3 regions of the Halomonas aquatica genome follow, and region 3 is predicted to be linked to each of the others. Evidence: predicted binding sites of a transcription regulator. Region 3 holds the regulator's gene; each other region holds the start of a gene.
The links. Region 3 encodes sigma-54, which starts transcription at its own class of promoters, with help from an activator protein. Its sites were predicted from a motif close to TGGCACNNNNNTTGCTNT; they were not measured.

Region 1: urtA (urea ABC transporter substrate-binding protein) is a predicted target of sigma-54. The motif match lies at 1,868-1,885, and genes of this name have one in related genera.
Region 2: ABE960_RS00420 (putative urea ABC transporter substrate-binding protein) is a predicted target of sigma-54. The motif match lies at 4,259-4,276, and genes of this name have one in related genera.

Annotation. Positions count from the first base shown of each region.
Region 1 is NZ_JBEGCJ010000003.1:135,250-144,832, reverse strand. Features, by position in the region: gene urtB (urea ABC transporter permease subunit UrtB) at 1-368, opposite strand, end outside; gene urtA (urea ABC transporter substrate-binding protein) at 487-1,788, opposite strand; gene ABE960_RS06920 (tripartite tricarboxylate transporter permease) at 2,114-3,640, opposite strand; gene ABE960_RS06915 (tripartite tricarboxylate transporter TctB family protein) at 3,640-4,092, opposite strand; gene ABE960_RS06910 (Bug family tripartite tricarboxylate transporter substrate binding protein) at 4,092-5,078, opposite strand; gene ABE960_RS06905 (helix-turn-helix domain-containing protein) at 5,339-5,953, shown strand; gene ABE960_RS06900 (response regulator transcription factor) at 5,950-6,612, shown strand; gene ABE960_RS06895 (sensor histidine kinase) at 6,609-7,982, shown strand; gene ABE960_RS06890 (ABC transporter substrate-binding protein) at 7,979-9,061, shown strand; gene ABE960_RS06885 (septal ring lytic transglycosylase RlpA family protein) at 9,081-9,467, opposite strand; gene cobA (uroporphyrinogen-III C-methyltransferase) at 9,524-9,583, opposite strand, start outside.
Region 2 is NZ_JBEGCJ010000001.1:87,046-96,628, reverse strand. Features, by position in the region: gene ABE960_RS00440 (urea amidolyase associated protein UAAP2) at 1-462, opposite strand, end outside; gene ABE960_RS00435 (urea amidolyase associated protein UAAP1) at 480-1,208, opposite strand; gene ABE960_RS00430 (ABC transporter ATP-binding protein) at 1,205-1,999, opposite strand; gene ABE960_RS00425 (ABC transporter permease) at 1,996-2,823, opposite strand; gene ABE960_RS00420 (putative urea ABC transporter substrate-binding protein) at 2,896-3,996, opposite strand; guanidine-I (ykkC/yxkD leader) riboswitch at 4,054-4,206, opposite strand; gene epmB (EF-P beta-lysylation protein EpmB) at 4,422-5,459, opposite strand; gene efp (elongation factor P) at 5,568-6,134, shown strand; gene epmA (EF-P lysine aminoacylase EpmA) at 6,238-7,212, shown strand; gene asd (archaetidylserine decarboxylase) at 7,283-8,134, opposite strand; gene ABE960_RS00395 (sulfurtransferase) at 8,205-9,035, opposite strand; gene rsgA (small ribosomal subunit biogenesis GTPase RsgA) at 9,079-9,583, opposite strand, start outside.
Region 3 is NZ_JBEGCJ010000005.1:289,642-299,224, forward strand. Features, by position in the region: gene ABE960_RS12560 (ABC transporter ATP-binding protein) at 1-652, opposite strand, end outside; gene ABE960_RS12565 (calcium/sodium antiporter) at 798-1,748, shown strand; gene ABE960_RS12570 (KpsF/GutQ family sugar-phosphate isomerase) at 1,810-2,784, shown strand; gene ABE960_RS12575 (KdsC family phosphatase) at 2,816-3,388, shown strand; gene lptC (LPS export ABC transporter periplasmic protein LptC) at 3,392-3,976, shown strand; gene lptA (lipopolysaccharide transport periplasmic protein LptA) at 3,973-4,503, shown strand; gene lptB (LPS export ABC transporter ATP-binding protein) at 4,503-5,228, shown strand; gene ABE960_RS12595 (RNA polymerase factor sigma-54) at 5,371-6,795, shown strand; gene hpf (ribosome hibernation-promoting factor, HPF/YfiA family) at 6,966-7,274, shown strand; gene ptsN (PTS IIA-like nitrogen regulatory protein PtsN) at 7,282-7,767, shown strand; gene rapZ (RNase adapter RapZ) at 7,811-8,728, shown strand; gene ABE960_RS12615 (HPr family phosphocarrier protein) at 8,732-9,001, shown strand; gene pmbA (metalloprotease PmbA) at 9,041-9,583, opposite strand, start outside.

The DNA of each region.
Region 1 (9,583 bases), on a different contig from region 3:
TGGCCACGCAGTGCATTGTTGATGCCGATACGGTCGAGCTCACGGCGCGACATCTCGCCGAGCGCCTCTCCGGTCAGGGCATCGACCACGGGCCAATCCCGGCCCCGGTTCTCAAGCACCACGACGAAGCGACCGCTCTCCTTTTGACGCTGCAGCTTGCCGCCGAGCAGGGCTTCCAGCCAGCCGCGGCTGCGCTCGTCGCCGCTGTCGATGATGGCCTCGATGGCCCCACCCATCTGGGCATAGGAGGCCGCATCGAGAGACTCCAGCAGGGGCTGGCCGGTGTCATCCTGGGCCTGGGCGACCAGCGGAAGGCAGGCCAGCAGGCAAAGGGCCAGCAGCCACCTGAGACGGGGGGGGATCTTCATGGACGTGTCCTGTGAATGATCGTCGAGTGGCGTGTCAAAAACACCGGGCCGATCGTCGGCCCGGTGGGTCTTTCAGCTTGGCTCCGAGAAGGAACGCCTGTGCTGCGAAGGCGGCCTGTTACTCGGCCTCGCTGCCACCGCAACTTCCGTTGACGACGTTGTAGTTACCGCAGCGCATCGGAGCACGCCAGTCGCTGATCAGGTCCTTCGAACCCTCAAGGTAGTCGGACCATGCATCGCCGGCCACGGTGGAGGGGGTTTCCCAGACGATGGAGAACTGGCCGTTGTCCTGGATCTCGCCGATCAGAACGGGCTTGGTGATGTGATGGTTGGGCATCATCGCCGCATAGCCACCGGTGAGGTTGGGTACGGTAACGCCGATGATGGCGTCCTTGACCTCGTCGACCTCGGTGGTGCCGGCCTTGCGGACCGCCTCGGCCCACATGTTGAAGCCGATGTAATGGGCTTCCATGGGGTCGTTGGTCACTGCCATATCATCGCCGGTGTACTCGATCCAGGAGTCGATGAAGTCATAGTTGGTGTCCGTATCGACACTCATGAAGTAGTTCCAGGCAGCGAGGTGCCCGACCAGCGGCGCGGTGTCGAGGCCCGTGAGCTCCTGCTCCCCGACCGAAAAGGCCACGACCGGGATGTCGGCGGCGTCGATGCCCTGGTTACCCAGCTCACGATAGAAGGGCACGTTGGCGTCGCCATTGATGGTGGAGACCACCGCGGTCTTCTTGCCTTCGCTGCCGAACGTCTTGATCTCGGAGACGATGTTCTGCCAGTCGGAATGACCGAACGGCGTGTAGTTGACCATGATGTCCGCATCGACCACGCCATGACTCTTGAGGTAGGCCTCGAGGATCTTGTTGGTGGTGCGCGGATAGACATAGTCAGTACCGGCCAGCACCCAGCGCTCGACGCCTACCTCGTTCATCAGGTAGTTGACGGCAGGGATCGCCTGCTGGTTGGGCGCCGCCCCGGTGTAGAAGACGTTCTCGGAGGATTCCTCACCCTCGTACTGCACCGGATAGAAGAGCAAGCCGTTGAGCTCCTCGACCACCGGTAGCACCGACTTGCGCGACACCGAGGTCCAGTTGCCGAAGATCACGTCGACCTCCTGCTGGGACAACAGCTCGCGAGCCTTCTCGGCGAACAGCGGCCAGTCGGAGGCCGGGTCGACCACGACGGCTTCCAGCTGTCGACCGAGCAGGCCGCCCTGGGCGTTCTGCTGCTCGATGAGCATCTCTACTGTGTCCTTGAGCACCGTCTCGCTGATGGCCATGGTGCCGGAGAGCGAGTGAAGGATACCGACCTTGATCGGATCCTCCTGGGCCATGGCGGGTGCAGCCACCCCCAGGCTCAGGAGGGATGCGGCCAGCCAGCGGGGAGAGCGGAAAGCGGATGACGGGATCATGAGATCTCCTAGCGATCAATGTTCTTGTTGATGATTAGTCCAGCGCAGGAGGACATCGCAGGAATGCCTCGTACATGTAACCGCAAGGGATGTGCCACTTCGGCGGGATGTCGATTTTTACTTTTTTAATCAGCCTATTGGACGCACATCACAAGAAGGGGGAATCCGCCGCCAGGCCATATTCTGGTGCAGGCGCGTCACCGCCCCGCTCCACGATCGCCCGCCATACTGGTGCAGCGCACCACTATGGCGCATAGCGATCAACAAGAAGACGGGGGCGCCGGCCAGGCCGACGCCCCCGCGGGGCAGACAGGAAGCGAGATGGCTAGTCGCCTTCCGGATTGCCCGTACCGGTCGTTACCTTCATTCGGCTGCGAAGGATGGGACCAACAACGTACGGCAGGATCAGTCCCAGACCGGCGAATACCCACAGGCCGATGGCCAGCCCACTGTCCCACAGGATGGTCCAGTCGCCATCGGATATGTCCATGGCATGGCGCAGGTTCTTCTCCATCTCAGGACCCAGCAGCAGCCCGAGGATGACCGGCACCAGCGGGATCTCCAGCTTGCGCAGCACATACCCCCCCACACCGAAGGCCACCATGAAATAGAGGTCAAAGGTGGTGTTGCTGATCGAGTAGATCCCCACGAAGGCGATCATGGTGACGACCGGCAACAGGTACATCGGCGGCACCGAGAGCAGCTTCACGAAGATGCCGACCAGTGGAATGTTGAGCACCAGCAGCAGGAAGTTGCCGATCAGCAGCGCCGCGATCACCCCCCATACGACGTCGGCGTGTTGGGTGAACATCAGCGGCCCCGGCGTGATGTTGAGCGAAATCAACAACGCCAGCAGCACGGCCGTGGTCCCGCTGCCCGGGACGCCGAGGGTCAACATGGGCACCAGCGCACCGCTGGAAGCGCCGTTGTTACCGGCCTCGGGCCCGGCCACCCCACGCGGGTCGCCCTGGCCGAAATAGCCCTTCTTGCCGACCACCTTCTTCTCGAGGGTATAGCCGATGAAGCTGCCAAGCGAAGCGCCGGCACCGGGCAAGACCCCGGCAATGAAGCCCAGCACCCCGCCGCGCAGGCTCGATGGCAGGATGTGGCGGATGTCGGCCCAGGAGAGCTTGAGCTTGTTGACGACCATCTTCTCCTTGCCACCGCCGGCGCGCTCCTCGATGAAGAACAGCAGCTCCGAAATGGCAAATAGCCCGACGATGGCGATGATGAAGTCCACCCCCTCGTAGAGCTCCAGAACACCGAAGGTGAAGCGCTGCACGCCAGTGTTGTCGATGCCCATGGTGGCGATCATCAGGCCGATGGCCGCGGCCACTATCGTCTTCATCGGGTTCTTGCCGGTGATGCCGCCAAGGGTGGCGAAGGCCAGCAGGAAAAGCGCGAAATACTCCGCGGGACCGAAGGTCAAGGCGAAGTCGGCCAACAACGGCGCCAGCAGGATCAGGCCGATGGTGGCCACCAGGCTGCCGATGAACGAGGCCACCGCGGAGATTGCCAGGGCCTCCGCCGCCTTGCCCTGCTGGGCCATGGGGTAGCCATCGAGGCAGGTCATCATGGCGGGTTCATCGCCGGGAATGTTGAGCAGGATCGACGAGATGCGCCCGCCGTACATGGCACCGGCATAGACCGCGGTGAGCATGATCAGGGCGGTCTCGGGGGCGAGGCCCAGAGTAAACGCCAGAGGGATCAGGATCGCCACCCCGTTGGCCGGACCCAGGCCCGGCAGCGCACCGATCAGGGTGCCCAGGAAGGCGCCCATCAGGGCGAACATCAGGTTGTGCGGCGCTAAAGCGACGCCGAAGCCGTCGATCAGATAGCCGAGGGTCTCCATCAGTTCACCTCCAGGAACGAGAGCAGGCCCAGCGGCAGCGCGAGGTCCAGGGCGAAGTTGAATACCAGGTAGACCACCAGGCCGGAGACCGCGCCGGTGAGGTAGGCACGCAGCGGCTGCGCGCCCATGCGCCAGCACAAGGTGCCGACGGCCAGGGCCGTGCTGAGGATGAAACCAAGCGGCTGCAGCAGCATGGCGTAGAGCACCAGCACCACCACGGAGATCACCAGCTCGATGCCCGTTCGGCTCCAGGGCCAGGCATTATCCGGGTCGGGCCTGACGATCAGGTAGAGGCTGGACAGGGCCAGCACCACCGAAAGCAGCAGCGGGAAGGTCTCGGGACCAACGGCCTCGCTGCCACCGAAGGGTTCGGGGAGTTGAGTGGCGCCCCAGCCGTACGCGACGGCCAGGGCGATCATCATCACTCCAAAGATGCGATCATTGAAGGTCATTACTGAATCAGCCCGATGTCCTTGGAAAGCTGCTCGATATCAACGATCTGGTCGGTCACGAAGCTCTCGAACTCACCGGCGCTCATGTGGAAGGGCATCAGGCCATTGTTGGTCATGACGTCCTGCCACTCCTGGCTTTCGTAGATGGTGTCCATGGCATCCACCCAGTACTGCTTGGCATCATCGGAGATGTCGGCGGGCATGTAGAAGCCGCGCCAGTTGGGGCCGATGGCATCGATGCCCTGCTCCATTGCAGTGGGGATATCGCCAAACTTGCCAGGCAGGCGCTCCTCGGAGAGCACGGCCAGCACGCGCAGATCACCGGATTCCATGAAGCCCTGGGCCTCGGAGATGTCGCCGGTGAAGGCGTCGACGTGCCCGCCGACCACCTGAGTCATGGCCTCGCCGCCGTTGTTGTAGGACAGGTAGGCGATGCGAGGCAGGTTCTCGACGCCAGCCGCCTGGGCGGCGATCAGCACCTTGAGATGATCCCAACCGCCCTTGGCACTGCCACCGGCGAACTTGATGCTGCGCGGGTCCTCCTTGAGGGCCTCCATCATCTCGGGGAGATCATCGATCTCGGAGTCATCAGACACGGCGATGACACCATAGTCCGCGCCCAGGGCACCGATCCAGTTGACCATGTCGGCAGTCATGCCCGGAAACTGGCCCTGGGCCAGACGCGTGGTGGTGGCCGTGGAAGCCGCCACCAGCAGCTGGTCGTCACCCGCGCGCTTGCTGACGGTATGCGCATAGGCCACACCACCGCCGGCACCGGCCATGTTGATGGTCTGGACGTTTCCGGGTACCAGGTCGAGGTCCTGCAGTACCTTGCCTACGCTACGGCAGGTGAAGTCCCAGCCGCCGCCCGGATCGGCGGGCGCGAGGCACTCCACCTTGCCCTCGGGCTCGAAGGCGAAGGCAGAGGCTGCGGTGGTGGCGAGGACGGTGATCGCTACCAGTTGGACGGGTCGCTTGAGATTCATGGCGGGCGTTCCTCCTGACATCAGGCTTATGTGATGCTTGTGTGATGATTGGCTTGCGGAACCTGTCATCCTTCCTTACAATTCTGTAAGGCAGAACATCGTTCCTCAGGATGGAAAACTAGGCTCCGCGTCGAGGGACGTCAACGCCCGGGCGCTCGATTGCGACCAAAGTTCAACGCCGTCAAGGCTCGATACCACCCAGATTCGACACACCAGCTCTCACCACCAGGGCGACATACAGAACGGAGGCTCGATCCGCGATGGCACAGGACCGCGTCGAGGCCGTGGAGCGGGCACTGACGGTGCTCGAGGCCTTCGACTCCCCGCAGGAACACTTCACCCTGGCCGAGCTGGCCAAGGCCACCGGCTACTACAAGAGCACCCTGCTGCGGCTGCTGGGGTCGCTGGCCCGCTTCGACTACGTCCAGCGCGACGACCACGGGCACTGGCACCTCGGCCATGCCCCGGTGCGCCTGGCCCGCCGGAATCTCCCTGGCCGGCATCTGGCGACCCGGATCCAGCCCCTGTTGGCCCGTCTGGCGGCAGACACCGGCGAGACCGCCACCCTGCTCGAAGTGCAAGATGGCATGGCAGAGTGTCGACTCGTCGCGCTGCCCGAGACCTCGCTGCGCCATGACCTGCAGCCGGGCGACCGCTGGGCAGTGATGGATGACCACGACCCCCGGCCGGTGCTGCCTGGCGGGGCCATGGTGTGCGAAGCGCTGCCCGGTGACGCTCTCGAGTCTCCGATGTGGCTTGCCCTGTCGGGACCCGCCGGACGCCTGGATACTCGACGAGCCAAGGCGGCTCTGGTGGATGCCGTGGCCAGGCTGGTAGCCGGCCCAGGGGGGAGCTTCCGGGAGACGAGCCCATGACGCTGCTGCTGGTAGAAGACGATATCCTGCTGGCCGAGACCCTGGTCGATACCCTTGGACTCGAGGGCCATGACGTCTGCCATCTTGCCGACGGTGAAGCGGCACGGGAGCGACTCTCGGAAACGGGACATGATACCGCGCTGGTGCTGCTCGACCTCAATCTTCCGGGCTGCAGTGGACTGGACGTGCTCCAGGCCCTGCGTCGCCACGATCGGGACACGCCCGTGCTGATTCTCACCGCCCGCGGCGCCGTGGAGGACCGGGTGCGTGGGCTCGATCTGGGCGCCGACGACTATCTCGCCAAGCCCTTCGCCCTCGACGAGCTCGAGGCCCGGGTGCGCGCCCTGCTCCGGCGCCGCAGTCCGACGACGGAGCTGACGGTCGGCGCCCTGGTGCTGGACACCCGGCAACAGCGCTTCACGCTCGAGGGGGAGATCCTTGCCCTACCCCCTAGAGAGCAGCGCCTGCTCGCCTGCCTGATGCAGCATGCCGGCGAGCCGGTGGACAAGGCCCGCCTCGCCGAGGAGGCCTTCCAGGGAGATGCCATGGGGGACAACGCCATCGAGGTCTATGTCCACCGGCTGCGCAAGCGGCTCGGCAGCACCGGCCCGGCCTTGCGCACGGTGCGTGGCCTGGGCTACCTGCTGGAGGCCATGTGAAGCGCGGCGACAGCCTCTATCGCCGCCTGCTGGCCTGGCTTCTGCTGCCCCTGCTGATACTGGGCAGCCTGATCCTGCTGCAGGCCTGGATCGAGGCGCGGCGCACCGCAGACCGCGCCTTCGACCGGTTGCTCGAGGCCGCCTCGCTGGCCATCGCCGAACAGGTTCAGTGGCAGGACGAACGCCTGTGGCTCGACCTGCCGCCGGCCGCCCTGGACATGCTGGCCACCGATGCCGAGGAGCGGGTGTTCTACAGCCTGGTCGACAGCCGCGGGCACACGATCACCGGTAATGCCGATCTGCCGGGGGATACACGACAGGATGGCTCCGACGACGACACCCTGCTCTACCGCGACATTTCCTGGCAGGGCCTGTCGCTGCGCCAGGGGGTTAGACGCACGCGACTGGAGGACTGGCAACTTCGGGAACCCTTCGAGGTGCGTGTCGCCCACAGCCGCGAGGGGCGCGATGCCCTGGCCGCCGAGCTTTGGCGGGGCAACCTTACGATGATCCTGGCCATGGCTGCGCTGGCGATCGTGGCGCTGCTGCTGTCGATCCGAGCGGCACTGGCCCCGCTGACCCGCCTGCGACGCGCGATCCGCCGCCGCGACCCCCGCACCCTCGCGCCCCTGGAACTGCAACTGCCCCGCGAGCTCGCCGAGCTGCGCGATACCGTCAACGAGCTGCTCGCCAGGATGCGCCGGGTGCGCGCCAACCAGGAGCGCTTCATTGGCGACGCCTCGCACCAGCTGCGCACGCCGTTGTCGGGACTGTCGGCACGGGCCGAGCTCGCCCTGCGCCAGGACGACCCGGCCCGCTGGCGGGAGGCGCTGGTCGCCATGCAGGCCACCAGCACCCGCACCGCGCGCCTGGCGATGCAATTGCTGTCACTGACCCGGCTGGCCAACCCCGAATACCGACCCGAACTCGCGCCGCTGGACCTCAACGCCATCGCCCGGGAAGCGGTACGTGAACACTGGTCGGCCTGCCACCGGGTGGGAGTCGACCTGGGAGTAGAGACGGCCGCAACCCAGGTCGAGATCCAGGGCATCGACTGGCAGCTCGCCGAGGCGATCGGCAACCTGATCGACAATGCCTGTCGCTACGGGGCTTGCCACGTCACGGTGAAGGTCGAGGAGCAACCGCCGAGCCTGGCCGTCGAGGACGATGGCCCGGGGATTCCCGCGGAACGGCGGCGGCTGATGCTGCGTCCCTTCCACCGCGATCATGAAGACCTCGAGGGGTCCGGCCTGGGCCTTGCCATCGTCGACGGTATCGCCCGCGCTCACGGGGCACGCCTCACGCTCTCCGAAGGGCCGGGAAGTCGTGGGCTGCGCGTGGCCCTGTTTTTTCCTGGAGACACTCGATGACGTCCCTGAACAGGTTCGCCAGGCGCTGCCTGCTGCTGCTCGTTCTTTCGGCACCTGCCGCCTTCGCCGACGAGACGCTGCTCTACCCTGCCATTCCCGGTAGTGGACCGGCCTCTGCGTTGGTGATCCATGGCGCCCTGGACCTGCCACAGATTCGACCGCTACTGGAAGCCTTTCACCGCGACCACCCCCGCATCGAGCTCCGCTACCGCAACCTCACGACCCTGGCCCTGCATGAGCGGTTCCTCAAGGCACCCTCGGAGGCCGATGTGCTGCTCTCCTCGGCCATGCCCTGGCAGTATCGTCTGGCCAATGATGGCCATGCACGATCGCTGGAGACACTCGAGGCACAGCGCTGGCCGGCCTGGGCCCGCTGGCGACGCGAGCTCTTCGCGATCACCTTCGAGCCCATCGTGATGGTGGTGAACGAGACAGTCATCGAGCGGTTCGGCGAGATCCGCAGTCACGCCGACCTGCTGGCGTTGCTGGAACGACATGGCGAGGCGCTGGCTGGTCGCGTGGTGACCTATGACCCGGCCACCAGTGGCGCAGGCTATACCTATGCCATCGAGGAGTCGCGGCTCTCGCCCCGCTACTGGGAGCTGGTGGCGGCACTGGGCCGGACCGAGGCCGACCTGGCGGGCACGACCGGGGAGATGCTGGAGGGGTTGATCGAGGAACGCTATCTGGTGGGCTACAACCTGCTGGGGAGCTATGCCCGGAACCGCCTGGTCGACCAGCCGCACCTGCGGATCGTGGTGCCCGAGGACTATGCGCTGGTGACCCAGCGCCTGGCGCTGATGCCCCGCCTGGCGCCCCATCCCGAGGCGGCGGAGCGCTTCCTTGGCTTTCTGATCAGCGAGACGGGGCAGGCGGTGCTGGCTCGAGATACCACGCTGGGCGCGATCCATCCCTCGCTAAAGGGCCCGGGCACGGCAGCATCACTGCGACGGCAACGGGGCGAAGCGCTGAGACCGATCACCCTGGGCCCCGGCTTGCTGGCGACCCTGGACGACCTGAAGCGACAGGCGCTGCTGACGCGCTGGCGACGAGAATTCACGCGGCAGGAAGGCCGCTGAGCCATCGCTCGCGGTCAGCTCATTGAACGAAGGATATCTCTACCGGCACGGTTCCCCGCTTGAGCATGCCCAGTTCCTTGGCGGCACGCTTGGACAGGTCGATGATGCGCCCCTTGACATAGGGTCCGCGGTCATTGATCAGGACCTCGACCTCGCGGCCGTTGTCCTCTCGGGAGACCAGGACCCTGGTGCCGAACGGCAGGGTGGGATGGGCCGCCGTGAGGGCCTGCTGGTTGAAGGGCTCGCCACTGGCCGTGGTGCGTCCCTGGAAGCGATCGCTGTAGTAGGACGCGACGCCCTGTTGGGTGCTTGCCTTCTTTCCGTGGGCCTGCGCTTTCCCGGCACAGCCGGTCATCAGCAGTCCAGCTAGGCAGCAGGCCAGAATCAGTCGGGAACGTGTCCCCATGCTGTCACCTCGACGTAAAGTCTTGCGCCGACTCGCGGATCCAGCGATGAGGCGCCCTAATCGGTCGTTGGCGGCGAGGGATGTTTGCCTTGAAGCCAACCCGAACTGTTGGCCAG
Region 2 (9,583 bases), on a different contig from region 3:
GTTCATGAAGAAGTTGATGTTGTGGGTGATATCGCGCTTGGTCAGCCCGAACTCGGGATGGTTGGCGACCGCCTGCATCCAGTTGTCGCGACAGGAGTGCATATGGCGCTTCTCCAGGTCGTAGCGCACCGTGTTGCTCTCGCTGGCACAGGCGCCGCCCAGGGTGTCGTGGCGACCGCAGGTGTCGGCGGTAATGGTCAGCAGCAGGTTGCCCTCGCTGGAGATCAGCTGTGACCCGGCGGTCAGGTAGACCGCGCCCTGTTCGCGCACCGTATCCATGGCGCTGTAGCGCTCGGCGGTGTCATGGGCATTGAAGAACAGGGTGTCGGCCGCCTGGTTTCCCTCCAGGTCGAGGATCCGCAGCGTCTGGCCGGCCCTGACGGTGCCGATATAATGGTCGCCGGCGTCCACGGTGGTGCGATGCACGGCGTTCTCGGGGCGCAGGGTACTTTCGATGATCATGATGGCGTCCTCCCGGCTCAAAGCCCCAGGTGATAGAGGCGATTGTTCTCGAAACCGCGGGCGTTCTCCGGCCGCGAGCGGTAGCAGACGTCGTCCTCGGCCGGGGGGGGGGCCGTGCCGAGCGAGATGTCCACGCCGCGCCGGGGATACTCGGGGCTTGGGTCCAGCGGGTGCGGGCAGGTATGCAGCAGTACCAGGGTGTCCATCTCGAAACGCAGGGTCACGTTGGCGCCGGGCTTGCAGTGCCCGGGCACGTAGCGCAGCCGCCCCTCGTCGTCGCTCTCCACCCGAGCGAAAAGGTTGAGGTTGGCGGCCAGGTCGCGCCGCCCCAGGCCGTACTTGGCGAGCTCGACCAGGAAGGCGTCATGGCCGGTGCGGGTCCAGTCGTTGTGGGCCTGCTGATAGCTCACCGGCTGCCAGCCCTTGGCGATCAGGTGGCGGGGCATCAGGTTGCCACCGGTGCTGTCGTGCCAGCCCAGGTCGTCGTGGGTGATCGACGCGAAGATCCGACCCATGTCCGAGTAGAGACAGTGGCCCCGGGTCAGCTTGAAGGTGTGCTGGCACTTCAGGGTATCGGGCAGGTTCAGACGCTCGAGCAGGTTCTCGGGGTTGTAGCAGAGCAGCCCGACATTGGTGTCGGCCGCGCCGGCGCTCAGGGTCAGGGTGGTGCCGCGGCGCAGGCGCAGCGACCAGTGGTGGCCGCCGGGCAGGTGGGTGGTATAGAGCGCTTCTGTTGGCGTGCTCATATCAGCGTCTCCTGTGTCAGGGTCTCGATGCCGCGGGCCGCTAAGTGGGCCGGGAGGTCTTCCGGAGGCGCGTGCCGCCCGATCGGCAGGTCATAGGTGATGGTGGCGCCGAAGGCCTCGGGAGCCTGGGGATCGTGGCGCAGCTTGTCGAAGACCCACAGCCGGGTGCCCAGGGCGAAGGCCTCCTTGAGATCGTGGGTGATCATGAAGATGGTCAGCTGCTGTTCCTGCCACAGTCGTGTGATCAGCTCATGCATGTCCTGGCGGATACCCGGATCGAGAGCGCCGAAGGGCTCATCGAGCAGCAGGATACGCGGCCGCATCATCAGGGCCTGGGCGATGGCCAGACGCTGCTGCATGCCGCCGGAGAGCTCATGGGGATACTTGGCGAGGGCCTGGTCGAGGCCAACCTGTGCGATGCGCTCGCGCGCCTTGTCGGCGGCACGGCGGCGGGCGGCACCGAAACACTTGCCCAATAGCCGTGACTGTTCCAGTTCCTCGGCGATCATCACGTTGCCGAGCACCGTCAGGTGGGGAAACACCGAGTATTTCTGGAACACCACGCCGCGATCCGGCCCTGGCTCGTCGGGAATCGGCCGCCCGTCGAGGATGAACTCGCCGCTAGAGATCCGCTCGGTACCCAGCAGCATCTTGAGGAAGGTGGTCTTGCCACAGCCCGAGGCGCCGACCAGGGTGACGAATTCGCCGGCGTCGACCGTGAAATCGAGGCCCTCGAGCACCACGTGGCCGCCGTAGTGCTTTTCCAGACGCTTGGCTTCGAGAAGGCTCATGACGCGTCTCCTTCACCGGCGTGGTACCAGGGGAAGGCCCGACGCGAGATCCATGCCAGCAGCTGGTCGAGCAGGAAGGCGAGCAGGGTGATCCAGGCCACGTAGGGCAGGATCACGTCCATCGACAGGTAACGGCGCACCAGGAAGATGCGATAGCCGAGCCCATCCTGGGCGGCGATGGCCTCTGCGGCGATCAGGAACAGCCAGGCGGTGCCCAGCGCGAGACGTGTGGCATTCAGCAGTCGCGGGGTGAGCTGGGGCAGCAACACTCGGGTCAGCACCTGCCAGGAGCTGGCGCCGAGGGTCTGGGCCTTGATCAGCTGCTCGTCGGGCAGGTGCAGGGCATGGCCCTGCAGGTCGCGGATCAGGAAGGGCGTCACGCCGATGGCGATCAAGGCGATCTTGGCCGCCTCGCCGGTACCGAAGGCGATGAACAGGATCGGCAGGATCGCCATCGGCGGGATCAGCGAGACCACCGTGATCAGCGGCGAGAGCTTGGCGCGCACCAGCGGCAGGCCACCATTGGCGATGCCCATCGTGAGGCCTATCACGGCGCTGATCGCCACGCCGATCAGCAGCCGCTCGAGACTGGCGAAGGTGTCCGCCCAGAGGGTGATCTGGCCGGTGCGCATGTTCTCCTCGGTCGCCAGGGTCAGGAACGTCTCGGCCATCGTCGCGGGGGCCGGCAGCAGGCGATCGTCGGGGTTCTCGGCGAGCCGTGCGTTGGACATGCCCAGGTAGACCATGGCGATCAGCGCGAAGGGCACGAGTCCCAGCAGCCAGCGTGCACCTGGGGACGGCATGATGTTGATCAGTCGCTTCATGGGCGTTTCACGTCAGGGGAGAGGGCGAGGGTCGATGGCCGGTGGCTCGCCACCGGCCGTACCGCGGACGGGTCAATCCAGGCTGTCGAGATAGGCCTGGGTGAAGCTCGGCTCGAAGCGCAGCTTCACGTTGCCCTCGTCGCCGAACACGCCCTGGGGCGTTTCGATGCCGACCACGCCGGCGTCGGGCGCCATGTCGCCGAGAAGACCTTTTTCGAAACTGAACTCGGCGACGCGTTGCATGGTATCGAGCAGTTCTTGGCTCTCCAGCAGGGCGATGGCCTCGGCCGGGTCGGTATAGAGGCGGGTGGCGTCGAGCTGTTCCTGGTAACCGGCGAGATCGGTACCGGCGGCCTCGGCCATCTGAGTGAGTGCGGCTTCGTCACCGTCGGCCATCAATCCCATGACCTCGTACCAGGCGCCTACCAGGGCGTGGCCCAGCTCGGGATTGGCGGCCAGAGTGTCCGTATTGACGACCATCAGGTCGAGGATCTCACCGGGGATCTGGCTCGAGTCGAAGACCAGGTTGCTGTCTTCCACCTGGGTGACGGTGGACAGCTGCGGGTTCCAGGTCACCACGGCATCGATGTTGTCGCGGCTCGCGTACAGGCTGGCGATGTCCGCATCGCCGGTGTTGATGGTCGTGACATCACGCTCGCTGAGGCCGATGCTTTCCAGCGCCCGGGCCAGCAGGTAGTGGGAGACGCTGAACTGCACCAGGTTGACCTCGCGCCCGGCGATCTCCTCGAGGCTGTCGGCATTCTTGAGCACCACCCCGTCATTGCCATCGGAATAGTCGCCGACGATCAGGGCGGTGGAGTCGACGCCGCTGGCGGCGGGAAGGGTCAGGGCATCCATGTTGGTCATGGCGCAGCCGTCGACGTTGCCTGAGGTGAACTGGTTGATCGACTCGACGTAGTCGTTGACCTGGATGACCTCGATGTCGATGTCATACCTGTCCGCCCAGCGGTCGACGATGCCTGACGTACCGGCATAGCCCCAGGGCATCCAGCCGGCATAGATCGACCAGCAGACGCTGAACTGGTCGCGCTCCTGAGCCTGGAGAGGGGTGCTGGCCAGTGTCGATACCAGCAGGGCGGTCGAGACGGTGGCGGCGAGGGTGAGTCGCTTGGACGCGACGAATTGGGATACAGGATGGGATGGGCGTGTCATGACGGCCTCCATGGGCTCGGGGATTCGGGGGGGCATCGGCGCAGCCTGCTGCACCTCTCCTCCCGGGCTTTTCCCCCGCCGTGTAACCTTGCCTCTGCGAGCGTTGTCCCTGACGAGAAGACGCCTTGCAGATGCCGGGTCGACGGCTCTCGGACCTGGCGTTGCATCAGGGGCGTACGCGATGCAACCGGAACCCTAGCCGTCCATTGGAAACCAGATTGTGTGGCAGCCTGGGCTGCCGATACCCCGTGTCACCCTACACATAGCAAACACCCGGCCAGTTGGAAAAAAAGCCAATGGGGTCATGGCCTTTCCTGGGCCATGTCTCGGCAAGGCCTTGTCCTCGCCAGGCCGGGAAGCACTGTTCTGGTGAGTCATGAACGCCATGGCGTCAAAAGGGTGCGTGACTCAGGGGCGGCAGGCCATCACAGCGGCGTCTTGCTCGTCTCGCCGGGGATCTCACGCACCAGCCGCGGCATCAGGAAGCCCGGCAGCACCTCCCTCAGGCCCGCGACCAGCTCGCGGGCCTTTGCATCGGACACGTCGAAGTGCGCGGCGCCGGCCACCGGGTCGAGCACGTGGAGGTAGTAGGGCAGGATGCCCGCCTCGAACAGGCGTTCGGAGAGCGCGGCCAGGGTCTCGATGTCATCGTTGACGCCTTGCAGCAGCACGCTCTGGTTGAGCAGCGCCACGCCCGCCGCCTTGAGCCTCTCGCAGGCGGCCACCACGGCTTCGTCGATCTCGTGGGCATGGTTGATGTGCAGCACCATCACCTTCTGCAGCCGCGTGGAACCGAGCCAGCCGAGCAGGGTGTCGTCGATGCGGTCGGGAATCACCACCGGCAGGCGCGTGTGCAGGCGCAGGCGCCTGATGTGCGGGATCGCCTCGAGCCGCTCGACGAGCCAGGCCAGTTGACGGTCGTTGGCCGCCAGGGGGTCGCCGCCGGAGAGGATGGCCTCCCGGATCGTGGTGTCACGGCGGATGTGCTCGAGGCTCTCGTCCCACTGAGCCCTCGAGGGGGCATTCTCCTCGTAGGGGAAGTGCCGGCGAAAGCAGTAGCGGCAGTTCACGGCGCAGGCGGGGCTCGCGATCAGCAGCACTCGCCCGGCGTACTTGTGGATCAGCCCCGGGGCCGGGGTGTGCTCGACCTCGGCCAGTGGGTCGGCCACGTAGCCGGGCGTGGGCAGGGCCTCTTCGCCCAGCGGCAGGACCTGGCGCAGCAGCGGGTCCGCCCGGTCACCGGGGCGGATACGGGCCAGGTAGGCCTCGGGGACCCGCACCTCGAAGAGGGCGTGGCCGGCTTCGGCCCCGCCATGCAAGGCCTCATCCAGGCCCAGGCGGCGGCAAAGTTCGAGGGGATCGCGGATCGCCCTGGCCAGCTGGGTCTGCCAGCGAGCCTGCATGGGCAGGGGCTTCGTCTCCCTGTCGGGGCGCTGCAAAAGGGCGCTGCTTCGGGTTATCATGCGGCACACCAGTCAATGCGAACGGGGGGCAAGCCCCCGTGACACTTCATCTGCTTGCGCGCGCCGCCGGCCAGTGCCGGGGGCGCGCTCGAATATGGGTAAGCGATCATGGCGAACTATTCTACCAATGAATTCAAGGGCGGTCTGAAGGTGATGCTGGACGGTGACCCGTGCAGCATCGTCGAGAACGAACTCGTCAAGCCGGGCAAGGGGCAGGCCTTCAACCGCGTCAAGCTGCGCAACCTGATGACCGGCCGGGTCCTGGAGCACACCTTCAAGTCCGGTGACTCCCTGGAAGCCGCCGACGTGCTCGAGCTCGAGATGGAGTACCTCTATACCGACGGCGACATGTGGTACTTCATGAAGACCGATGGCTCCTTCGAGCAGTACGCCGTGGAGAAGAAGGCACTGGGCGACACCGGGAAGTGGCTAAAGGAGCAGGTTCCCTACACCGTGACCCTCTGGAACGACAACGTCATCAACGTCACCCCACCGAACTTCATCGAGCTCGAGGTGACCGAGACCGACCCGGGCCTCAAGGGTGATACCGCCCAGGGCGGTTCCAAGCCGGCGACCCTTTCCTCCGGCGCCGTGGTTCGCGTGCCGCTGTTCATCAACGAGGGCGAGGTGCTGAAGGTGGATACACGCAGCGGCGAGTACGTCTCCCGCGCGTGAGGTGTGGCCCTTCCTGCGCTCGCTCGGAGAGGGCCATAGCTTGGTTGATACTGTTACAGGGCCACGCCAGCGGCGTGGCCTTGTCGGTTCTGGAGGTTGGTACATGACAGACGACTGGCGTCCCACCGCCGAGATCGCGACCCTGCGGGAACGGGCGCGGCTGATCGCCGAGGTGCGGGCCTTCTTCGCCGAGCGCGAGGTGCTGGAGGTGGAGACCCCGGTGCTCGGCCACGGGGGCAGCACCGAGGTGCACCTCGCCTCCCTCTCGACCGAGGCGACCACCCCGGCGGGGCGTGAACGGCTCTGGCTGCAGACCTCCCCGGAGTTAGCCATGAAGCGCCTGCTGGCCGCCGGCAGCGGGCCGATCTTCCAGCTGGCCAGAAGCTTCCGCGACGACGAGGTGGGCCGGCGCCACAACCTCGAGTTCACCATGCTGGAGTGGTATCGCCCCGGCCTCGGCCTCGACGAGCTGATCGACGAGACCGCCGCGCTGGTGGGGCGGGTGCTCGGCCATGACCCACGGCCGCTTCGGCGGCGCCGCTATCGCGAGCTCTTCCGAGAGGTGCTGGGCATCGACCCCTTCACGACGTCGCTTGCGACCCTGCGTCGACTGGCCGGCGAGACCGGCGGGCTTGAGATGGTTGACAGCGACCGAGACGGCTGCCTGGACCTGCTGATGAGCCTCGCCATCGAACCCGGCCTGGGACGCGACGGGCTCGACGTGGTGGTCGACTATCCGGCCAGCCAGGCCGCCCTGGCGCGGCGCCATCGCGACCCGGAGGACGGCGAGTGGGTGGCCTCACGCTTCGAGCTCTACCGGGAGGGGCTCGAGCTCGCCAACGGCTACGACGAGCTCACCGATGCCGCGGAGCAGCGCGCGCGGTTCTCGGCGGACAATACCGCCCGGCGCGCCTTGGGGCTCGCCGAGGTGGCGGTGGATGAGCGCCTGCTGGCGGCGCTGGAGGCTGGCCTGCCCGAAGGCAGCGGCGTGGCGCTGGGGCTCGACCGGCTGATCCAGCTGGCGCTGGGCAGGGAGAGCGTGGCGGAGGTGATGGCCTTCGCCACGCCGCGCTGTTAATTATCCCCGGCAACATCGTTCGGGGCTGATCCTGGCCCCGTCGCCTCTCTCTATACGGGCGATCTATGCGCTATGCGGGCGATGCGGGAGTGTCAGCCCCGAGCGTCTGCCCCATCTGCACCTTGGCGCCCAGGGTTAGGTCGTCACTGAAGGTGACCGGTTCGGCGAAGGCCATCACCACGGTGGAGCCGAGCTTGAAGCGCCCCATCTCCTCGCCCTTCTCCAGGCGCACCGGGGTGTCGAAGCGGACGCGCTGCACCTCGCCGGAGAGCGGCGTGACCTGCCCGGCCCACACGGTCTCGATGGCGGCGACGATCATCGCCCCCACCAGTACCATCGCCATGGGTCCCTGTTCGGTGTCGAAGTGACACACCAGCCGCTCGTTGCGGGCGAAGAGGTTGGGCACATGATGGGTCGTGGCGGCATTCACCGAGAAGAGGCGACCGGGCACATAGACCATCTCGGTCAGGGTGCCTGCCATCGGCATGTGCACTCGGTGGTAGTCACTCGGCGAAAGGTAGACGGTGGCGAAGGCGCCCCCCAGATAGCGGTGTGCCGCCTCGCCGTCGCCGCCAAGCAGTTCCATGGTGGAGAAGTAATGGCCCTTGGCCTGGAGCAGCTGGCCGGCTTCGATGGGGCCGAACTGCGAGAGGGTGCCGTCGGCAGGGGAGACCACGCCCTCGCCGATGGGGCGGGCGTCGTCTTCCAGGGCGCGGGTGAAGAAGTCGTTGAAGCTCGCGTAGGCCGTCGGGTCGGATTCGGCGGCCTCGTCCATGTCGACGCGGAACTGCCGGATGAAGGCCTGCACGAGGGCATTCTTCAGCCAGGGTAACCGGCAGTCGGCGAGCCACCCCACCAGCCGCGAGAGCAGGTGATGGGGCAGGGGGTACTGGATGAGGGCAAAGAGTCGGGCGAGTGACAAGGGCAGTATTCCGTCTGTGTGTCGTGAAGGGCGGCCAGGCGAGATGGCACGACCGGCCGGGGTTACACCACTAGGTCTCGATGGGCGTGTCATCGCGGTTGCCCCACTCCTTCCAGGAGCCGGCGTAGCCGCGGATTTTCTCGAAGCCCAGCGCCTTGCCCACCAGCCAGGTGAAGCCGCTGCGATGGTGGCTCTGGCAGTGGGTGACCACTTCCATGTCCGGGGTCAGGCCTAGGGCCTCGAGCTCGGTGATGAGCTCGGCATAGTCGCGGATGCGCAGGCCATTCTCACGGTCCATGGCATCGGTCCACTCCATGTTGACCGCCCCGGGCATGTGGCCCAGGCGCCGGTTGTTGCCCTTCTCGCCATCGTACTCGCCACGGGAGCGGGCATCCCAGACCGCGAATCCCTTCTCGTCCAGGCGCTCCTGGAGCTCCAGGCGATCGATGGCGACCTCGGGATGGAGGATCTCGGCCACGTAGTCGCTGGGGCTCGGGGCCTGGGTATCGGTGGAGACGGGAAGGCCGTCTTCGCGCCAGGCGTGGATGCCCCCGTTGAGGTAGGAGTAGCGAGTATGGCCGATCAGCTCCAGGGTCCACAGCAGGCGGCCGGCCCAGCCGCCGCCCTCATCATCGTAAGCCACCACATGGGTGTCGCGGGTCAGACCGAGGGACGAGAACAGTTGGGAGAGCGCCTCGACCGAGGGCACCTCGTTGGGCACCTCACCCTCGCCGCACATCAGCAGGCGATGATCAAGGAAGAGGGCACCGGGCACGTGTCCCTCGTGATGGCTCTCGGCCTTGAGTGGCACGTCGACGACCAGCAGCGACGGGTCGTCGAGCCAGGCGGCAAGCTGATCGGGCTCGATGATCAGCGGGAGCAGGTTGTCTTCGGAACTCATGGCAGGCTCTCCTTGATGTTGGCCTTGATATTGGCTCCTGGATTCAGGTGTCCTCGAGAGTCTCGAGTATGCGTCGGTAGCTGGCAAAGCGTTCGGGATGGATCTCGCCCCGCTCCACGGCCGCCAGCAGGGCACAGCCCGGCTCCTGGCGATGGCGGCAGTCCCGGAAGCGGCAGCGGCCCAGCAAGTCGCGGAACTCGATGAAGCCCTCGGTGACCTGCTGTTCATCCAGATGGGTCAGGCCGAACTCACGGATCCCTGGCGAATCGATCAGCTCACCACCGTCGGCCTCTGGATGATCTCCGGCTTCGGGATCCGGCAGGGCGTAGAGGCGAGCGGTAGTGGTGGTATGGGTTCCCTTGCGCGAGTCCTTTGACAGAGCCCCGATGCGAAGTTCTTCGTCGGGCAGCAGGCGGTCGATCAGTGACGACTTGCCCACGCCGCTCTGGCCGACGAACACCGAGGTGCGACCCGCCAGCCGGGCGTGCAAGGCCGAGAGGCCGTCTTCCCGCTCGGTGGTGGTGGTCACCACCGGATAACCCAGTGCC
Region 3 (9,583 bases):
CGGCGATCACGTAGACGTAGTCGGCGATGGTCAGTGTCTCCTTGATGTCGTGGGAAACCACCACGGCCGTCAGCCCCAGGGCCTGGTTGAGACGCTTGATCAGCTGCACGAGCACCCCCATGGAGATGGGGTCCTGCCCGGCAAAGGGCTCATCGTAGAGGATCAGCTCCGGGTCTAGGGCAATCGCGCGTGCCAGAGCCACCCGACGGGCCATGCCGCCGGAGAGTTCCGACGTCCTCAGCTCACGGGCCCCGCGCAGCCCCACCGCCTGTAGCTTCATCAGCACGAGGTCGCGAATCATCGCCTCGGGCAGGTCGGTATGCACTCGCAGCGGGAAGGCCACGTTCTCGAAGACATCGAGGTCGGAAAAAAGCGCACCGCTCTGGAACAGCATGCCCATTCTCCGACGCAGCCCGAACAGGGCCTTGCGAGACAGCGCATGAACATCCTGGCCATCGACGCATACCCGCCCCGCATCTGGGGTGAGCTGACCGCCGATCATCTTGAGAAGGGTGGTCTTGCCGGTGCCACTGGGGCCCATGATGGCAGTGATACGACCACGCTGTATGGTCAGGTCGACGTCGCGGAAGATCTCCTTCTCGCCGCGCGAGAAGTTCAGGCTCTCCACTTCCACGAAGGGGGAGTCCGTCATTGCGTCAGCATCCTCGGGAAAATTATCGAACATCGTATCCTAACCATGCCCTGACACGCCAGCACCCAGAGGCCCCTTGCACCACCGAAGCCTGCCAGGTTCAATGTGCGCCCCTCATTCACCAGCCCCGGATCTCGATCTCGCCATGCTGCTCCCCCTGCTGATCGTCATGCTCGGCTTCGCCGGACTGCTGTGGAGTGCCGACCGCTTCGTCGGGGCGGCCGCCGCCACCGCCCGGCGGGCCGGCATGAGCACCCTGCTGGTGGGGATGACCATCGTCTCGCTGGGCACCTCGGCACCGGAGATCGTGGTATCGGTGATGGCGTCCCTGGACGACGCGCCGGATCTCGCCATCGGCAATGCGCTGGGTTCCAACATCGCCAATATCGCCCTCGTGCTGGGCGTGACCGCCATGGTAGTGCCGATCCCGGTGCGCTTCTCCATCGTGCGCCGCGAACTGCCGCTGCTGCTCGGCGCCACTGGCCTGGCCGGCTATGCGCTGGCCAACGGCCATCTGGACCGCCTCGACGGCGTGCTGCTGCTGGTGGTGCTGGTGTTCAGCCTGTGGTGGCTGTTCCGCGCCGACGCCCCGGACGGCGACAGCGGCGGCGAGATTCCGGGCATGCCCCTTTACCAGGCCCTGGCCTGGCTGACCGGCACCCTGGTGATCATGGTCGCCAGTTCCCGGGCACTGGTGTGGGGGGCCAGCGAACTGGCCAGAGGGCTCGGCGTCAGCGAACTGGTGATCGGCCTTACCGTGGTGGCCATCGGTACCAGCCTTCCGGAACTGGCCGCCTGTGTCGTCAGTGCCCTGAAACGCCACCACGACCTGGCCATCGGTAACGTCATCGGCTCCAACCTCTTCAACATGCTGACCGTCCTGCCCATCCCCGCCCTGCTGGCGCCGGGAGCCACCGATCCGGCGGCGGCCGGCCGCGACTACCCGGTGATGCTGCTGCTGACCCTGGCCCTGGGGGCCCTGCTGCTGTGGAACCGGCGGGGACACCTGGGACGCCTGCCAGGCGCCCTATTGGTGGTGAGCTATGCCGTCTACCTGGTCTGGCTGGGGAGTTCGGGCCTCCCCGCTGCCGCCTGACCCCTTGAGTGAAACCCCACAACGGGCAACAATCACTGTCATGACCAACGACACTCCTTCCATGGCCGGCACTTCCCTCCTGCGCGACAGTGCCCGCCGCACACTGGAACTGGAACAGCAGGCCGTGGCGGCCCTGTCCGAGCGCCTCGACGATGCCTTCGACCATGCCTGCCGGCTGATCCTGGCCTGCCGGGGCCGGGTGGTGGTCATCGGCATGGGAAAGTCTGGGCATATCGCCGGCAAGATCGCCGCCACCCTGGCCAGCACCGGCACCCCGGCCTTCTTCGTGCATCCTGGCGAGGCCAGCCATGGCGACCTAGGCATGATCACCCGCGGCGACGTGGTGCTGGCGCTCTCCAACTCCGGCGAGACCGCCGAGGTCACCGCCCTGCTGCCCCTGCTCAAGCGCATGGGAACGCCCCTGATCACCATGACCGGACGCCCCGACTCGACCCTGGGCCGCCATGCCGACGCCCACCTGGATGCCGGGGTCGAGCGCGAGGCCTGCCCGCTGGACCTGGCGCCGACTTCGTCCACCACCGCCGCCCTTGCCCTCGGTGACGCCCTGGCGGTGGCGCTGCTCGAATCCCGCGGCTTCACGGCCGAGGACTTCGCCCTTTCGCACCCCGGCGGCAGCCTCGGCAAGCGCCTGCTGCTGCGGGTCGCCGATCTGATGCATCAGGGCAGCCGGCTACCCACGGTTCCGCTGGGGAGCCCCCTGCGCGACGCCCTTCTGGAGATCACGCGCCAGGGCCTCGGATTCACCTGCGTAGTGGGTGCCGATGGCCGCCTGGCCGGGGTCTACACAGACGGCGACCTGCGTAGGACCCTCGACCAGCACAGCGACCTCTCGGCACTCACCGTCGACGACGTCATGACTCGCCCCGGCAAGCGCATCGCTCCCGACACCCTGGCCGCCGAGGCCGTCCGCATGATGGAGGACAGCCGCATCTCGGCACTGGCGGTGGTAGACTCCGACGGCCGCCCGGTAGGCGCCCTTCACATGCATGACCTGCTCGCCACCGGCGTCATTTAATCATCTATTCCGACCACTTCCCGGAGATACCATGAGCCTTGCCTCTTCACTTAACGACAGCCCACTGAATGACAGCAAGCTCGTGGACCGACTGCGCCACATCCGCCTGCTGGCCCTGGACGTGGACGGTGTGCTCACCGACGGGCGCCTCTATTTCCAGGCCGATGGCGTCGAGATCAAGGCCTTCCACACTCATGACGGACACGGCATCAAGCTCGTGCAGCGCGCCGGCATCGAGGTGGCACTGATCACCGGGCGTGACTCACCGATGGTCAGCCAGCGCGCCGCCGCGCTGGGCGTCAAGCATGTCTTCCAGGGAGCGGAGAAGAAGCTGACCGTGCTGCGAGAGCTGTGCGGACGGCTCGGCCTCGAACTCGAGCAGGTCGCCTACTGCGGTGATGACATGCCCGACGTGGCCGCCATCCGCCGGGCCGGGATCGGCATCAGCGTGCCCGGCGCACCGAGCTATATCCGCGGCCAGGCCGACTGGGTGACCGAAACCATGGGCGGCCACGGCGCTGTTCGGGAGATCTGCGACACCCTTCTTCAGGCCCAGGGACACTGGGACGCCGTGCTCGACACCTACCTGCACGGCTCGACCTGATCCATGGGCCTGCCGCGCCCCGGCTTTCGCACCGGCCTTTTGCTGCTGCTGTTCGCCCTGGGTGGCGGACTGGCCCTGCTCGACCTGCAAGACGCCCCCCTCCCCGGCCCGGTGCCGGGGGGCGCGTCGGGCGAGCCAGACTACTATCTGGAGAACGCCCGGCTGACCCGCTTCGATGCAAAGGGGCAGCCCCACCAGCGCCTCGACACTCCGCGGCTGACCCACACCCCCCATGACGACATCACCCGCCTGCAGCGCCCGCAGGGCAAGTTGCTGGACGACTCGGGCCGAGTCTGGCTGGCCCGCGGCGACAGAGGCACCCTGGAGACGGGCGGCAACCCGCTGACCCTGTCCGGCGATGCGCAGCTCCGGGCCCCTGCGGAGCGCTGGCAACTGGACACCGAGATCCTGCATTTCGATGCCGATAGCGGCCACGCCTGGAGCGAGACGCCGGCTGTGCTGCGCCAACCTCCCCAGCGGATGAGCGGCGAGCGCTTCGACGCCTGGATCCATGACAACCGCGCCCGGCTGACCGACAATGTCCGCGGCCACCATCCGCCCCAGACCCACGAGGACCCCGAGTCATGACGCGAACTTCCCTCGCCCCCCTTTCGACCCTCGTCGTCATCGGCCTGTTGCTAGGCAGTGCTCAGGCACTGGCATTGGAGGGTGACGCCAGCGCCCCGATCGAGGTGGAGGCCAATCAGCTCGATCTCGACGATCGCGAAGGCACCGCCGTCTATACCGGCAATGTGGACATCCGCCAGGGGAGCATGCAGCTGACCGGCGACCGTGTGGAAATACGGCGCAACGACCAGGGCCAGCTCAGTCAAGCCACCGCCACCGGCGAGCGCGCCTACATCGAGCAACTGCCCGCACCGGACGAGCCCATGGTCCGCGGCTGGGGCCGCACCGTTATCTACCACGTCGCCGAGCGCCGCATCGAACTGATAGACCGCGCCGAACTGCATCAGGGTGGCGACACCTTCGATGGTGGCTACCTCGAATACTTCCTCGACCGCCGCGTCGTCCAGGCCCGCTCCGATGCAGAAGGTGTACAGGAGCGCCAGCGGGTGCGGATGACCCTCGAGCCCGCAAAGCAGGGCGGCCAGTGATGAAGACCCTGAGAGCCCAGCACCTGGCCAAGGGCTACAAGCGTCGCCGAGTGGTGCAGGACATCAGCCTCTCCATCGGGCAGGGCCAGATCGTCGGCCTGCTCGGCCCCAACGGGGCCGGCAAGACTACCTCCTTCTACATGATCGTCGGTCTGGTGCGCGCCGATGCCGGCGAGGTGCATATCGACGACCTGGACCTCTCGACCGCAGCCATGCACGAGCGGGCCAGGGCCGGCATCGGCTACCTGCCCCAGGAAGCCTCGATCTTTCGCAAGCTGTCGGTCGCCGACAACATCATGGCGATCCTCGAGACACGCCCGGACCTCGACCGCAGGGGCCGCGAGGCCAGGCTCGAGGAGCTCCTCGGGGACTTCCACGTGACGCACATCCGCGACAACCTGGGCATGAGCCTCTCCGGTGGCGAACGGCGACGCGTGGAAATCGCCCGGGCGCTGGCCACCGAGCCTGCCTTCATCCTGCTCGACGAACCCTTCGCCGGCGTCGACCCCATCTCGGTGGGCGAGATCAAGGGCATCATCCGCCAGCTCAAGGCCCGAGAAATCGGCGTGCTGATCACCGACCACAATGTGCGCGAGACCCTCGATATCTGCGACAGCGCCTACATCGTCGGTGACGGCCGGATCATCGCCGAGGGCAATGCCGAGGCGATCCTGGCCAACCAGCGCGTCCGCGAGGTCTACCTGGGCCAGGACTTCCGGCTCTGAACTCCAATCTCATGATATAAATGTCGTTATGGCTAAGCGGCATGAAGATTGCGCATGGCACGATTGTTGCATTTTTCCAGTTGCAACCCCCTCGGCCAGGGGCTAGGGTGGGAGTTTTCCTCACGTCGGGGGAACTCCTCTCATGGCCATGAAGGCTTCCCTGCAGCTTCGCGTCGGCACCCAGCTGACCATGACCCCCCAGCTGCAGCAGGCCATCGCCCTGCTGCAGCTCTCGACCCTGGACCTACGCCAGGAGATTCAGCAGGCGCTGGATTCCAACCCCCTGCTGGATGTCGAAGATGACTTCGGCGAAGAGGAGGTGGACGAAACACCCGACGACGACTGGGCCAGCGAGATTCCCGACGAACTCACCACCGACAGCGACTGGTCGGATACCTATCAGGACCTTGGTAGCGTTCCTGCCGGCGGCAGTGGCGAGGGTCCCGATTTCGAGCGTCAGGCGTCGGGGCAGAGCCTGCAGGGCCATCTGGCCTGGCAACTGGCCATGACCAACCTGGACGAGCGCCAGATGCTCATCGCCGAGAGCCTGATCGACAGCCTGAACGGCGACGGCTACCTCACCCAGCCCCTGGAGGAGATCCGCGACGGCCTCAGGGCCCAGGGCCTCGCGGGCCTCAGGAGCCGGGAACTCGAGCAGGTGCTCCTGCGCCTCCAGCAGTTCGAGCCCACTGGGGTCTTCGCCCGTGACCTGCGCGAGTGCCTGATGTTGCAACTGGCCACCCTGCCCGATGACACACCGCTCTTGCCCCAGGCCCGCCGCCTGGTTCGCCAGTTCCTCGAGGCCCTCGCCGGCGACGACCGACGCCTTCTCAAGCGCCGGCTCAGCCTCGACGATGAGGCCCTCGACACGGTGATCGACCTGGTACGCTCGCTGGATCCCCGCCCCGGCAGCGCCTTCACCGAAAACGACAACGACTATGTGATTCCCGATCTGATCGCGCGGCATGCCCGCGATGGCTGGCAGGTAGAACTCAATCCCGAGGCCATGCCGCGCCTGCGCATCCAGCCCGACTATGCCGCGCTGATTCGACGAGCCGACAAGAGCGAGGACAACCAGTTCCTCAAGGACCACCTGCAGGAGGCGCGCTGGCTGATGAAGAGCCTCTCCAGCCGTAACGATACGCTGCTGCGGGTGGGCCGCGAGATCATGGTGCGCCAGATCGACTTCCTGGAGCATGGCGAGGAGGCCATGAAACCCCTGATCCTGGCCGATATCGCCCAGGTCGTGGAGATGCACGAGTCGACCATCTCGCGAGTCACCACCCAGAAGTTCATCCATACCCCGCGCGGCATGTTCGAGCTCAAGTACTTCTTCTCCAGCCAGGTAGGAGGCGGCAACGGCGAGGGTGATGCCCACTCCAGCACCGCCATCCGCGCCCGGATTCGCAAGCTGATCCAGGACGAGGCCCCTCGCAAGCCACTCTCCGACAGCAAGCTGGTCGCCCTGCTCGATGAGGCCGGCATCGGCGTCGCGCGACGCACGGTAGCGAAATATCGCGAGGCGATGGGAATCCCCTCCTCCAGCGAGCGCAAGCGGCTGCGTTGAACGGGGTCCAATGGCGCACTCCAGTACCCGGATGCTTTCTCCCGAATTTGCCGCAAGCAATTGAAATCACGCTATTCGGCGAGAAATCCAATCCCCTCGACCGCGGGGGTATGCAGGACGACAAAAAGGGTTACAATCGATTCACACCCCGTAAGAGCAAGGAGCGTGTCATGCAAGTCAACATCACCGGCCACCATGTAGACCTGACCGACGCACTGCGTGACTATGTGCAGGAGAAACTTACCCGCGTCGAGCGTCACTACGACAACATCACCAACGTGCAGGTCACCCTCTCCGTGGAGAAGGAACGCCAGCAGGCGGCCTGCACCCTTCATGCCGCCGGTGCCGACCTCCATGCAGAGGCCATGGATAATGACATGTATGCCGCCATCGATGCTCTCGCCGACAAGCTCGACCGTCAGTTGGTGAAGCACAAGGAAAAGGCCCAGGCCCGCGCCCAGGGCGCTGGCGCCCGCTGATTCCGTCATGACACTGGACGCCATCCTGCCCCCCGAGCGCACCCTCTTCGATGTGCCGGGGGGGAGCAAGAAGCGAGTGCTGGAATTCTTCAGCACCTTCATTGCCCAGAACACGCCGAGCCTCGACAGCCAGGAGGTCTTCAGCCGACTGATCGGCCGCGAACGACTGGGCAGCACCGGCATCGGCAACGGGGTCGCCATCCCCCACGCACGAAACCCTCACTGCAAGGCACCCATCGCCGGCTTCCTCAAGCTGGCCGAACCGGTGGATTTCGATGCCATCGACGGGGAACCGGTAGACCTGGTCTTCGTGCTGCTGGTACCCGAGGAGGCCGACGAGGCGCATCTCGCCTTGCTCGGCCAGGTCGCCGGCGTGATGAACGACACCGACACCCGGGCCCGCCTGCGTCACAGCGCAAGCCAGCGCGAGCTCCATGAGCTCCTCATGGAGGCGATTCGACAACAGGCCCAGACCGGCGGCCAGGGAGGCTGATCCTCCTTGGCCGCCCGGCCATTACCACGACCAGGAGACCCGCATGCAGCTCGTGATCATCAGTGGCCGGTCGGGTTCCGGCAAGTCGATCGCGCTGCAGGCGCTTGAAGACCTGGGCTACTACGCCATCGACAACCTGCCGGCGATGCTGCTCGGCCCACTCGTTGATGAGCTCCAGGGTGATCGCAGCGTGCGCTCCTCGATCGCCGTCAGCATCGATGCCCGCAATCTCCCGGAAGCCCTGGAACGCTTTCCCGAGTTGCTCGATGACCTGCGCACCCGCGACCTTGAGTGCCAGGTGGTCTACCTGACCACCGATGCGCGGATCCTGCTGGAGCGCTACTCCCACACCCGGCGCCGCCACCCGCTCACACGCGGCAGTGGCATGACCCTGGCCGAGGCCATCGACACCGAGGAACAGGCGCTCTCGGAGATCCGCGATCTCGCCGATCTGGTGATCGACACCTCGCGGCTCTCGGTGCACGAGCTACGGGGGCGCATCACCGACCAGGTAGCGGGCCATCGGGCCGAGCAGATGACCCTGACCGTGGAGTCCTTCGGCTTCAAGCGCGGGGTGCCGCTGGATGCGGACATCGTCTTCGACGCCCGTTGCCTGCCCAACCCCTACTGGGACCCGGCACTGCGGGACGCCACGGGACGAGAGGCCAGCATCATCGCCTTCCTCGACAGCTACCCGGTGGTCTCCGAGATGCACGATGACATCCTCGCCTGGGTAGAGCGCTGGCTGCCGCGCTACCAGAACAGCCAGCGCAGCTACCTCACCGTGGCCATCGGCTGCACCGGGGGCCAGCACCGCTCGGTCTACCTGGCCGAACGACTGGCCAATCATCTCTCGCGGCGGCATGCCGGCGTCAGACTTCGCCATCGCGAGCTGGGGATGCAGGTCAAACTCGCCACCGAAGAAACGGCGGGCCACGACACGCAACAGCAAGGAACCTGACGCGTGCCGAGACGCAAGCTGACCCTGACCAATCGGCGCGGCCTGCATGCCCGCGCCGCCACCAAGCTGGTACAGTGCTGCCAGCCCTTCGATGCGCGGGTCACCGTTCACCGGGGAGGCCAGCAAGCCGATGCCGGCAACATCATGTCGTTGCTGATTCTCGCCGCACCCTGCGGCACCGAGCTCGAGGTCTGCACCGACGGCGAGGACGCCGAGGCGGCCCTCGAGGCCATCATCGCGCTCTTCGAGGCCCGGTTCCACGAGGATGCCTGAGGGCAGGCCAGGACCGGCCCTTGCCAGGCATCATGCTGGTCAGCTGCCTGCCACCATCATCTCGTCGATCAGCCAGCTGCCGGTATGGATGCTGCCTCGGGTATCGGTATCATCCCCCACGCCCACCAGCCCCTTGAATATCGTTTCGAGGTTGCCGGCAATGGTGAACTCCTCCACCGGATGCTGGATCCGGCCGCCTTCGACCCAGAAGCCGGCCGCACCGCGCGAGTAGTCGCCCGTCACGCCATTGACGCCCTGCCCCATGAGTTCGGTGACCAGCACGCCACGGTCCATGCGCGCGAGCAGCGACTCGCGGCTCTCAAGCGGCGCGGTGAGGCGCAGGTTACGGGCGCCGCCGGCATTGCCGGTGGTCTGAAGGCCCAGCCGCCGAGCGCTGTAGGCCGAGAGCATGTAACTGGCCAGGCGACCGTCCTGGATGAAGACATTGTCTCGGGTCTGCACGCCATCGTTGTCGAACGGCGAACTCGCCATCGCCCCTACCTCCATGGGGCGCTCCCCGAGGCCGAACCACTCCGGGAAGAGCGCATCATTCAGGCGTTCGCAGAGGAAGGATGCCTCGCG